DNA from 4 places in the Mesorhizobium sp. B3-1-6 genome. Region 2 is predicted to be linked to each of the others. Evidence: riboswitches for the same ligand, from Rfam matches in the RefSeq annotation. Region 2 holds a riboswitch; each other region holds the start of a gene.
The links. Region 2 has a riboswitch for cobalamin ahead of FJ414_RS13840 (CbtB domain-containing protein). Riboswitches for the same ligand answer to the same signal wherever they lie in the genome.

Region 1 (2,194 bases), on a different contig from region 2:
AAGCGAGAAGGCAAACGACAAAGCGAGGCGTTTCACGGGATGGTGCTCCTTGTTTGGGTTGGGCAGGTTCAGGATGGCGAGGAAGCGCGCGTGGGCAGCTCGAAGACGGTGAGCTCGCGGTCCTCGGTCGGGTGCCGCAGGCGCAGCACGTCGATGCCGAAAACCTCGCGGATATGCGGCTGCGCCAGCGCCTCGCGCGGCGGTGCCAGCGCGTGCAGCCGGGCGTTGCTCATCACCGCGACGTTGGTGGCGAAGGGCGCCACCAAGGCGAGATCGTGCAGCACGGCGACCACGGTCATGCTGAATTCGGCCACCAGTTCGAGCAGTTCTGCGCGGGCGCGCGGGTCAAGGTGGTTGGTCGGCTCGTCGAGGAACAGGATCTTCGGCTCTTGCGCGATGGCACGGGCGAGCTGCGCGCGCTGGCGCTCGCCGCCGGAGAGCGAGCCGATGCTGCGCGCGAGCAGTGGCAAGAGCCCGGTCCGGCGCAGTGCTTCGACGACGATGTCGCGGTCGTCGTGCCGGCGCCTCAGGCCGGCATGCGGGACGCGGCCAAGCTCGACATAGTCGATGAGCGCCAGCCGTGGATCCGGCTGGTCCGTCTGGCCGACCACGGCGATGCTGAGCGCCCGCTCGGCGGCGGTGATCCTGTCCAGCCGGCGGCCGGCCAGGCGAACCTCGCCGTGGCTCGGCGACAACGCCCCGCACAACATGCGCAGCAGGGTCGTCTTGCCGGCGCCGTTCGGGCCGATGATGGCGAGGCGCTCACCCGCCGCCAGCGACAGGCTGACATCCTCGACCAGCGTCCGGCCGTTTGCCGTGGCGCCCAGATCGCGGGCTTCAAGCAGGGGCACGCTCACCGGACTTGCTCCCTGGCCTTACCCGCGGCGGGGATGCGCGCCAGTATCTTGCCGGCGAGCCTTGCCGGGCGCTGGCCGGAATTGCACCAACCGTCGGGCAGCGAGGCATAGAGCCTGGCAAATTCGACCAGCGCGCCGGCGTCGGTGCCCCTGTCGATGGAACCGAAGAGATAGGTGGCTTTGCCTTGCGCCATGAAGGCCACGGTGAGCGGCCGCGCGCAACCCGCCATGCAGTCGATGGTCTCGATGGCAAAGGAAGGCGCCGGCTGCAAGGAAAGCCTGGAGCGCAGGTCGGCGCACAAACCCTCGCCGGACCTCAGCCCAGTCACGGTATCGCGGCACAAAGAACAGACGATGATGCGATGGCTCGAGCGTTTCACCGTTTCACGGAAACGGCGAACCGCTCTATCTCTTTGTTTTGACACAATTCCAGACGGAAAACCGCTACACACTTTTCCTGAAATTGCTCTCGAGGCGTCCAACATTTCCGTCACTTTCCAAAATGGCGACGGAAGGATGCTGGACGAGCCGGCCGACAAGACCGGTGCTCGCGTCTCCTCCCGGCACACCCCGTCCGGTCAACTCATGTCGATGGCAGGTCTCCTGGCTCGCGGGTCGTTGCGCCATCCGCCTTCCCAGCCTTGCCGGCCAGTGGCGTTTCGGATGGAGCTCGCCGCTCACAGTTGCGGGGGCAGCCACGGGTTCAATCCAGACCGGATCTCACCGTGTTCCCTTTTCACCCCTCGCCTTGCGGCTCGGGGACCATGACGCAGCCATCGTAGGTTGTCCGCGCGCGAGTCGCAACGGCTTCTGCGCGCGTTCATCACCGCGTGAAGCGACCTGCCTGGAGAAATGCATTCGTGGTTCGATTCTCGTTATGATATGTAATAACGTTACATACCAACGAATGCGTAGCAGTCAATCCCTCCTCGCGCCGTCTCACCCAAACATCGGAAAATTTTCAGAAACCGTTCGGGATTTGCCGGAGCCGAAATCGCAAAAAGATCGGGCTGGCTAAGGACAGGTTGCAACGCCTCGATCCCCTGCCAGCCAACGCAGTTTTCCCGGCCGCCGCGTCCTCCCAAGCGCGGCCGCAACCTTGGGCATGGAGACAACATGATTGCCGCACGTTTTCACAACAGTCCTCTTGGGCACAACAAGCCGCTCAGGCGCCGCCTTGTCGCCGGCTCCATCGCCGCGCTCGCTTGCGGTGCCGTGATGGTCTGGCACGGCGCCAGAAGCGAAGCATCGAACGTCGCGCCGGGCACGCCCGAAACCAAGCTGGTCAAGGCAGTTTCGGTCTCGCCGGAACCCGTCGCGGATAACCGCGTCGCCAT
Region 2 (2,194 bases):
AGGGCTGCCTTCACCAGTGCGAAGACGACGAGGAAGGCCAGCCCAGCCACGATCGAGGCGTTCCAGGCGCCGAGCCGGGTCCACAGCCGCTGCGCCAGGCCGACCGCCGCCACCATCGCCGCGATCGAGACCACGATCATGATGAAGAACAATTCCGTGCGGTAGCCGATGGTCTCGGCATTGCCGACCGCGGGCGGGTTGGCCGGATATTTGAGGCCGGGGACCACGATCACGGCTAGGAAGCCGAGCAGCGCGATCAGCGCCGAGGTGCCGCGCGGTCCGAGCGAGCCCAGCCGGCCATAGGCATAGGCGAAGACCAGCGAGAACAGCCCGCCAAGCGCGGCGCCATAGACCAGCACGCCGGTTGCCAGGCCGATGCCGGCCTGCGTGGCGCGGCTGACCATCTCGGGCTCCGGCGCCCCGCCGGCGGCCTGGGCCTGTTGTTCCTCGAAGGCGATCGCCTTGTCGACCTGCGGCTCGCCATAGACGCGGGCGAAGGCGAACGCCAGAATCCCGGCGACCAGCCCGACAAGCATGCCGCGCAGCAAAAGTTTTCCAACCATGTCACTAATCCCTCTAAGCAATTCCAGGAAAAGTGCGTAGCGGTTTTTCCGTCCGGAATTGCGTTAAGCCAACCAAGCAATTCCAGGAAAAGTGCGTAGCGGCTTTCCGCCCGGAATTGCGTTAGATCAGAATCGAAAGCGGGTTCAGCGATGCTGAACCGCTTTAGTGGCAGGGGAAGCCGAGCAGGTGGCGGCCGTCATGCACGAATTCGTGCACATAGGTGCCGCGGAGCAGCGACGTCGCGCCTTCTTCCGCCCCGACGAAATAGATCGCCAGCATCAACAGCAGGCCGGCGAAGATGGCCCACGGCAGAAGCTCGCGAACCGGAATCGCAACCGGACCGTAGCTGGGGGCGAAGGTGGTGTCGGACATATTGACCTCCCGTGGGATACTGCGTCCCGTTGATCGAACAATGCTGCGGAATAAGGCCTGACTTTCGGCTGGTGCCGATCACAGTGGCGCGACCGTGCCGGACTCGCACCGGCTTCCAATCCCGTATAGCGCTAAAACACTTGTCAGCACTTCGTTCGCCTGTCAACGACATGTAATGGCCAACACGGCTTCGCGCGGCCGAAATTTTACTGGACCACGGAGTTTTGGGATGCTCGCCCGCCTGACGATGATCGCAAGCGGCGCGACGCAGGCCACGCGCAAGGGTCGTTTTCCGAGTGACGAGGCGCCGGAGCCGCGAGCCTTCGAGCGTGCCGGCGCGCTGGCCGCTTCGCTGCGCCGCGCCGACCGCGTCTGGACGAGTCCGGCGCTGGCCGCGCGGCAGACGGCCGAGGCGCTCGGCCTCGAGGCGACGGTCGAGCCGCTGCTTGCCGAGCAGGATTTCGGGCGCTGGGCCGGCAAAGGCTTCGAGGAGGTGCAGGCAGAAGATCCGGAAGGCATGGCGGCCTGGTTCGCCGATGCGGAAGCGGCGCCCCATGGCGGCGAATCGCTTGCCGCCGTCGCCCGGCGCGGCGCCGCGCTGATGGAGCGCCTGGCTTCCGAGAGCGGTCATACCATCGCGCTCACGCACGCCCTGCCGATCCGCGCGGCCATGGTGCATGTTCTGGGCGCGCCGCTTTCCTCGGTCTGGAAGATCGACATCGAGCCGCTGTCGCTCACCGAGTTCCGCGGCGACGGCCGCCGCTGGGTCCTGCACGCGAGCGGGGTCATCGTCTCTGGTTGAACCCTCTGGGCATGAGAGATCCCGATGAACGCGGTCGGCCTATGAAGCTGCCGTTCCGCGTTTCAGTGATCGCTAACGGAACGGAAACGCCTCGCTGCTATGGTGCTGCCCCATGGCGAGGAGAGCCTTGCCTGAGGAGCCCGCCGGATATGGCCAATTTTCCCGAGACCGAGCGCCGTCTACATGCGCGCGAATTCGTGCTCAAGGAAGCCACGATCATCACCGCCGGCGTCAGGATCGGCTGCTCGGTCAGAAACCAGCACGAGCAAGGTGCGGAATTGCGCGTCGGCGCCGATGTGGAGATCCCGGACCGCTTCCTGCTCGAGGTCCCGGCCGACGATACGGCCTATCGCGCTTTGGTGCGGTGGCGGCGCAACGACCGCGTCGGCGTGGCGCTCTACAGCAACGCGCCGAAGGACTGATGCGCGGCCGAAGCGAAAGCTGCTCAGCGAAGCG
Region 3 (2,194 bases), on a different contig from region 2:
GAAGACGCTGAAGGTCGAAGCGGTCTATCCGATGGCCTATGAAACATTGGAAGACGTCACCGAACACCTTCCCCGCCTCATAGAGGAGGTTTACAACACCCGCAGACTTCATTCAGCGCTCGGTTATCTGAGCCCGCAGCAGTTCGAGGATCAACACATCCGGCAGACTGGCAAAACAGCGGCCTGATCATTGTCCACCCGCAGGGGCGCACTCCAAACCGAGGTCACTTTTGCGCGACATGCATTAGCCTTGCGATCGCCGATTTGAGCGGCGCCTCGCCAGCGCCGCGAAAAGTCTCGCTCATCACCAGTTCCGGCAGCGGCAGGCGCTTGCCCCAGCCATGCGCCTCGAGATCGGGCTTCGGCGCGAAGGCTGAGACGCGGCCGACGCAGAGATAAGCGATCGGCGTCACATGTTCCGGGATCGACAAGAGCTGCTTCAGCGCTTCCGTCTCGATGATGCTGACCCAGCCGACGCCGACACCCTCGGCCCGCGCCGCCAGCCAGAAATTCTGCACCGCGCAGACGGTGCTGTAGAGGTCCATCTCCGGATTGTGCCAGCGCCCGAGCGGCGAATCCTTCGACCGCTGCCGGTCGCAGGTGATGCACAGATTGAGCGCGCTTTCGCAGATGCCCTCGAGCTTAAGCTTTCGGTACAGCGCCTGCCGTTCCGCCTCGATCGCCGGCAGTTCCTGCTCGCGCGCGGCGAGGAACAGGTCGCGCACCTGCCGACGCCTTGCTGCATCGCGGATGACGATGAAATTCCACGGCTGCATGTAGCCGACCGACGGCGCATGATGCGCGGCGGTGATCAGCCGCGCCAACACGCTGTCATCGAGGTCGTCGGGGGCAAAATGGCTGCGCACGTCACGCCTGGTGAACATCGCCCGATAGACCGCGTCGCGCGCCAATTGGTCAAAGTCGTCGCCGCTCGCGGCGATCGCTGCTGCCGTCATCGCTTTTCCCCTTGCGACAAGCAATTTCCCGCCTGACCAAGCGGAAAACCATGTCTGCCGGGCCGGTCTTCTGGCTCGGGATCCTCCCGCATCCGGCGCCTTCCCGTCATCGACAGTGGCTTTGCCGGCGCGGTCCCCCTCACAGCGTTGGGCACGCCACGGAGTTCAACCGTGTTCCCGATTCTCCCGCGTCACGGGCACCAGGCAGCGAAGAACCTTACCGCGAAGCTTGCGCCGCGCCAATGGCGCCAGCGACACGGGCTGGCGCAATTTTCCCCAGCCATTCGGCTTTCAAACATGGTCATCCGCGCCGCCGGTGCCTAGATTAGGCGCCATGACCACCCGTCTCTACACGCACCCGATCTTTCTGGAACACCTCACGCCGCCCGGCCATCCCGAGCGGCCTGACCGCCTGCGCGCCATCGAACGCGTGCTCGACGACGAGGCTTTTTCGGCGCTCGACCGCGTCAAGGCGCCCGAAGGCGACGAGAAAACGATCCTCTATGCGCATCCCGAGGATTTCGTCGAGCGCGTGCGCGCGGCGATCCCTGAGAGCGGCATCGTCTCGATCGACGCCGATACCAGCGCCAGCCCGAAAAGCTGGCAGGCCGTGGTGACGGCGATCGGCGGCGCCAACGCGGCGGTGGACGACGTCTTCGAGGGCCGTGCCGCCAACGTCTTCGTCGCTGCCCGTCCGCCGGGTCACCACGCCGAAAAGACCACCGCGATGGGCTTCTGCCTGTTCAACACGGCCGCGATCGCCGCCCGCTACGCGCAGAAGAAGCATCATGCCGAGCGCGTCGCCATCGTCGACTGGGACGTCCACCACGGCAACGGCACACAGGACATTTTTTGGGACGACCCGTCGGTGCTCTATTGCTCGACGCACCAGATGCCGCTTTACCCCGGTACCGGAGCGAAAAGCGAAACCGGCGCCGGCAACATCGTCAATGCGCCGCTCGCGCCGCAGACCGGCAGCGACCTGTTCCGCGACGCCTTCCTGTCGCGTGTGCTGCCCTCGATCGATGCGTTCGCGCCGGACCTGATCATCATTTCCGCCGGTTTCGACGCGCACCACCGCGATCCGCTCGCCGAGATCAACCTGACCGAGGACGATTTCGACTGGGCGACCGGGCAATTGATGGAGCGCGCCGGCCGCCACAGCTCCAACAGGCTCGTCAGCCTGCTGGAAGGCGGCTACGATCTGCAGGGACTGGCATTTTCAGTCGCCGCCCATG
Region 4 (2,194 bases), on a different contig from region 2:
GGGCCTGCAGGGCATCCATGTCGGAAGCGACGCGGCCGTCGGCCAGCGCCGGGCCATCAACAACGGCGACGACCCCGTCGACCGTGACGCGGCTCTTGACCGTCGGCCACTGGAAGGCCTGGACCAGCGGCTTCGGCAGAGCGAGGCCGGAGGTCTCGATCAGGATGTGGTCGACCTTGGGGTTGAGCGACAGGATCTGGTCGAGCGCCGGCACGAAATCGTCGGCCACGGTGCAGCAGATGCAGCCATTGGCGAGCTCGACGATGTTTTCCTCCGGGCATGTGTCGACGCCGCAGCCTTTCAGTATCTCGCCGTCGATGCCGACATCACCGAACTCGTTGACGATGATCGCCAGCCGCTTGCCCTTGGCGTTCTCGAGCAGGTTGCGGATCAGCGTCGTCTTGCCGGCGCCGAGGAAGCCGGTGACGACGGTGCAGGGAACACGAGAAACGGAAGCGTTCATGGTCAGTCCTTCAGCATGTCGAGGGGAGGAATGCGGGCAACCAGGCCGCGCTTGAGGGAATCGGGCCGGCCGCGCCAGGGGATCAGGCCGTCGGTCGAGATGGCGAAGAGCTTTGCGCCGGCGATGAGGTCGGCGCCGCTGGTCGGGGTCAGATCGCCGAAGACATAGCTCCAGCAGCCGTCGCGCAGCAGCGCGGCGCTCAGCCGGCGCTTGCAATTGCCGAGGCATTCGACGGTGCGGATGTTGATGTTTTCGCCGGAGGCAGCCCGGCGCGTGTCCTCGGCCAGCAGCGCGCCGGCACGCGGATGTGCGTCCGAGCCGGTTTCGTCGCGGCAGGAGGAGCAGACGATGACGGTCACGCCGGCCAGCGCGTCGGGCTCGGACGAAATATCCGCACTATTTGCCGGGAAACTGCCGTTACGATCCAAAACCAGGCTCCTTGCCCGGAAAACCCGCCGGGCATTCGGATACTTAAAGTCTCAGACGGCAGGTCTCCTGGCTCGCGAGTCGTCGCCTTGAAGGCCGCCTTCCCGGGAACATCCCAGTGGTTTTCGGCCGGGGCTCGTCGCTTACAGTTGCGGGGACAGCCGCGGATTTGGGCGTTGGCCCGCACCGCATTCCCTCTTGGCTCCTCCCTTTGCCGGGAGAAGACCGTCTGCGGCGGATTTAGGCTTACGGCCGGGTGCCTGTCAACGCACGGCTACGACACCGCGATGTCGGCCAGCGCCGGCCCGAGGTCGCCGGCCGGCGTCACTTCGATCGCTCCCAGGCCGAGCCAGCCCTGCATTTGCTGCAGTTCGTCGAAGAGTTGGGCCGCCGTTTCGGCGGGAGCACCGGTTTCGGCATAGGCAGCATGGACGCGCAGCACGCTGGCCGGCCGATCGGCTCGCAGATCGACACGGGCGACGATGCGGTCACCAAGCAGGAAGGGCAGCACGTAGTAGCCGTATTGGCGCTTTTCGGCCGGCGTGTAGATCTCGATACGGTAGCGGAAGCCGAAGAGTTTTTCCGTCCGGGTGCGCTCGAAGACGACGGGATCGAAGGGGGCGAGCAGGGCGCGGGCCTCTATCCGGCGTGGAAAGCGGGCGTCCTTGTGGAGATAGGCGGTCTTGTCCCAGCTCTCGACCTTCACAGGCAGCAGTTCGCCCGCTTCGACCAGTTCCTCGATGCGGTCTTTCGTATCGCCCGGCGCGAGACGAAAATAGTCGCGAAGGTCGCCATAGGTGGCGATGCCATGGGCGCGGGCCGAGATGCGCAGCAATTCGCGATGCGCGTCCTCGACCGAGGGTACCGGCAGGTCGAGCACGGCCTGCGGCAAAACGCGCTCGGGCAGGTCGTAATAGCGTTCGAAGCCGCGCCGGTAGGCAGTGGTGATGCGTCCGGCCCAGAACAGCCATTCGAAAGCGTGCTTGGCCTCGCTCCAGCCCCACCAGCCGCCATTGCCCTTGTGGCCTTCGATGTCGGACGCGGCGATCGGGCCGCGTTCGGCGACCTGCGCATAGATCTCGTCGATCATCGCCTTGCGCTCCCGGCCCCATTTCGCCAGGCCGAGATACATCTCGTCGCCCTGCTCGGCGCGCAGCATGCGCCAGCGCATCAAAGGGTAGGTTTCGACAGGCAGGAACGACGCCTCATGCGCCCAATACTCAAAGACCGCGCGCTTGCGGGTGACCGCGGCGTTGTCGAGCAGCGCAAGCGGGTAGGGGCCGAGGCGAGAATAGAGCGGCATAT

Region 1: linked by a shared signal. The riboswitch ahead of FJ414_RS02795 (DUF1636 family protein) and the one ahead of FJ414_RS13840 (CbtB domain-containing protein) in region 2 are both predicted to bind cobalamin.
Region 3: linked by a shared signal. The riboswitch ahead of bluB (5,6-dimethylbenzimidazole synthase) and the one ahead of FJ414_RS13840 (CbtB domain-containing protein) in region 2 are both predicted to bind cobalamin.
Region 4: linked by a shared signal. The riboswitch ahead of FJ414_RS10690 (DUF1636 family protein) and the one ahead of FJ414_RS13840 (CbtB domain-containing protein) in region 2 are both predicted to bind cobalamin.

What each region holds. Positions count from the first base shown of each region.
Region 1 is NZ_VFTM01000002.1:102,929-105,122, reverse strand. Features, by position in the region: gene FJ414_RS02805 (ABC transporter substrate-binding protein) at 1-36, opposite strand, end outside; gene FJ414_RS02800 (ABC transporter ATP-binding protein) at 69-857, opposite strand; gene FJ414_RS02795 (DUF1636 family protein) at 854-1,237, opposite strand; cobalamin riboswitch at 1,433-1,639, opposite strand; gene FJ414_RS02790 (efflux RND transporter periplasmic adaptor subunit) at 1,974-2,194, shown strand, end outside.
Region 2 is NZ_VFTM01000013.1:91,325-93,518, reverse strand. Features, by position in the region: gene FJ414_RS13845 (CbtA family protein) at 1-563, opposite strand, end outside; gene FJ414_RS13840 (CbtB domain-containing protein) at 727-936, opposite strand; adenosylcobalamin (AdoCbl) riboswitch at 937-1,080, opposite strand; gene FJ414_RS13835 (histidine phosphatase family protein) at 1,166-1,738, shown strand; gene FJ414_RS13830 (PilZ domain-containing protein) at 1,888-2,160, shown strand; gene FJ414_RS13825 (MAPEG family protein) at 2,184-2,194, opposite strand, start outside.
Region 3 is NZ_VFTM01000036.1:16,611-18,804, forward strand. Features, by position in the region: gene FJ414_RS26175 (IS3 family transposase) at 1-187, shown strand, start outside; gene bluB (5,6-dimethylbenzimidazole synthase) at 225-956, opposite strand; cobalamin riboswitch at 999-1,176, opposite strand; gene FJ414_RS26185 (histone deacetylase family protein) at 1,291-2,194, shown strand, end outside.
Region 4 is NZ_VFTM01000009.1:158,636-160,829, forward strand. Features, by position in the region: gene cobW (cobalamin biosynthesis protein CobW) at 1-463, opposite strand, end outside; gene FJ414_RS10690 (DUF1636 family protein) at 466-891, opposite strand; cobalamin riboswitch at 931-1,134, opposite strand; gene FJ414_RS10695 (winged helix-turn-helix domain-containing protein) at 1,164-2,194, opposite strand, start outside.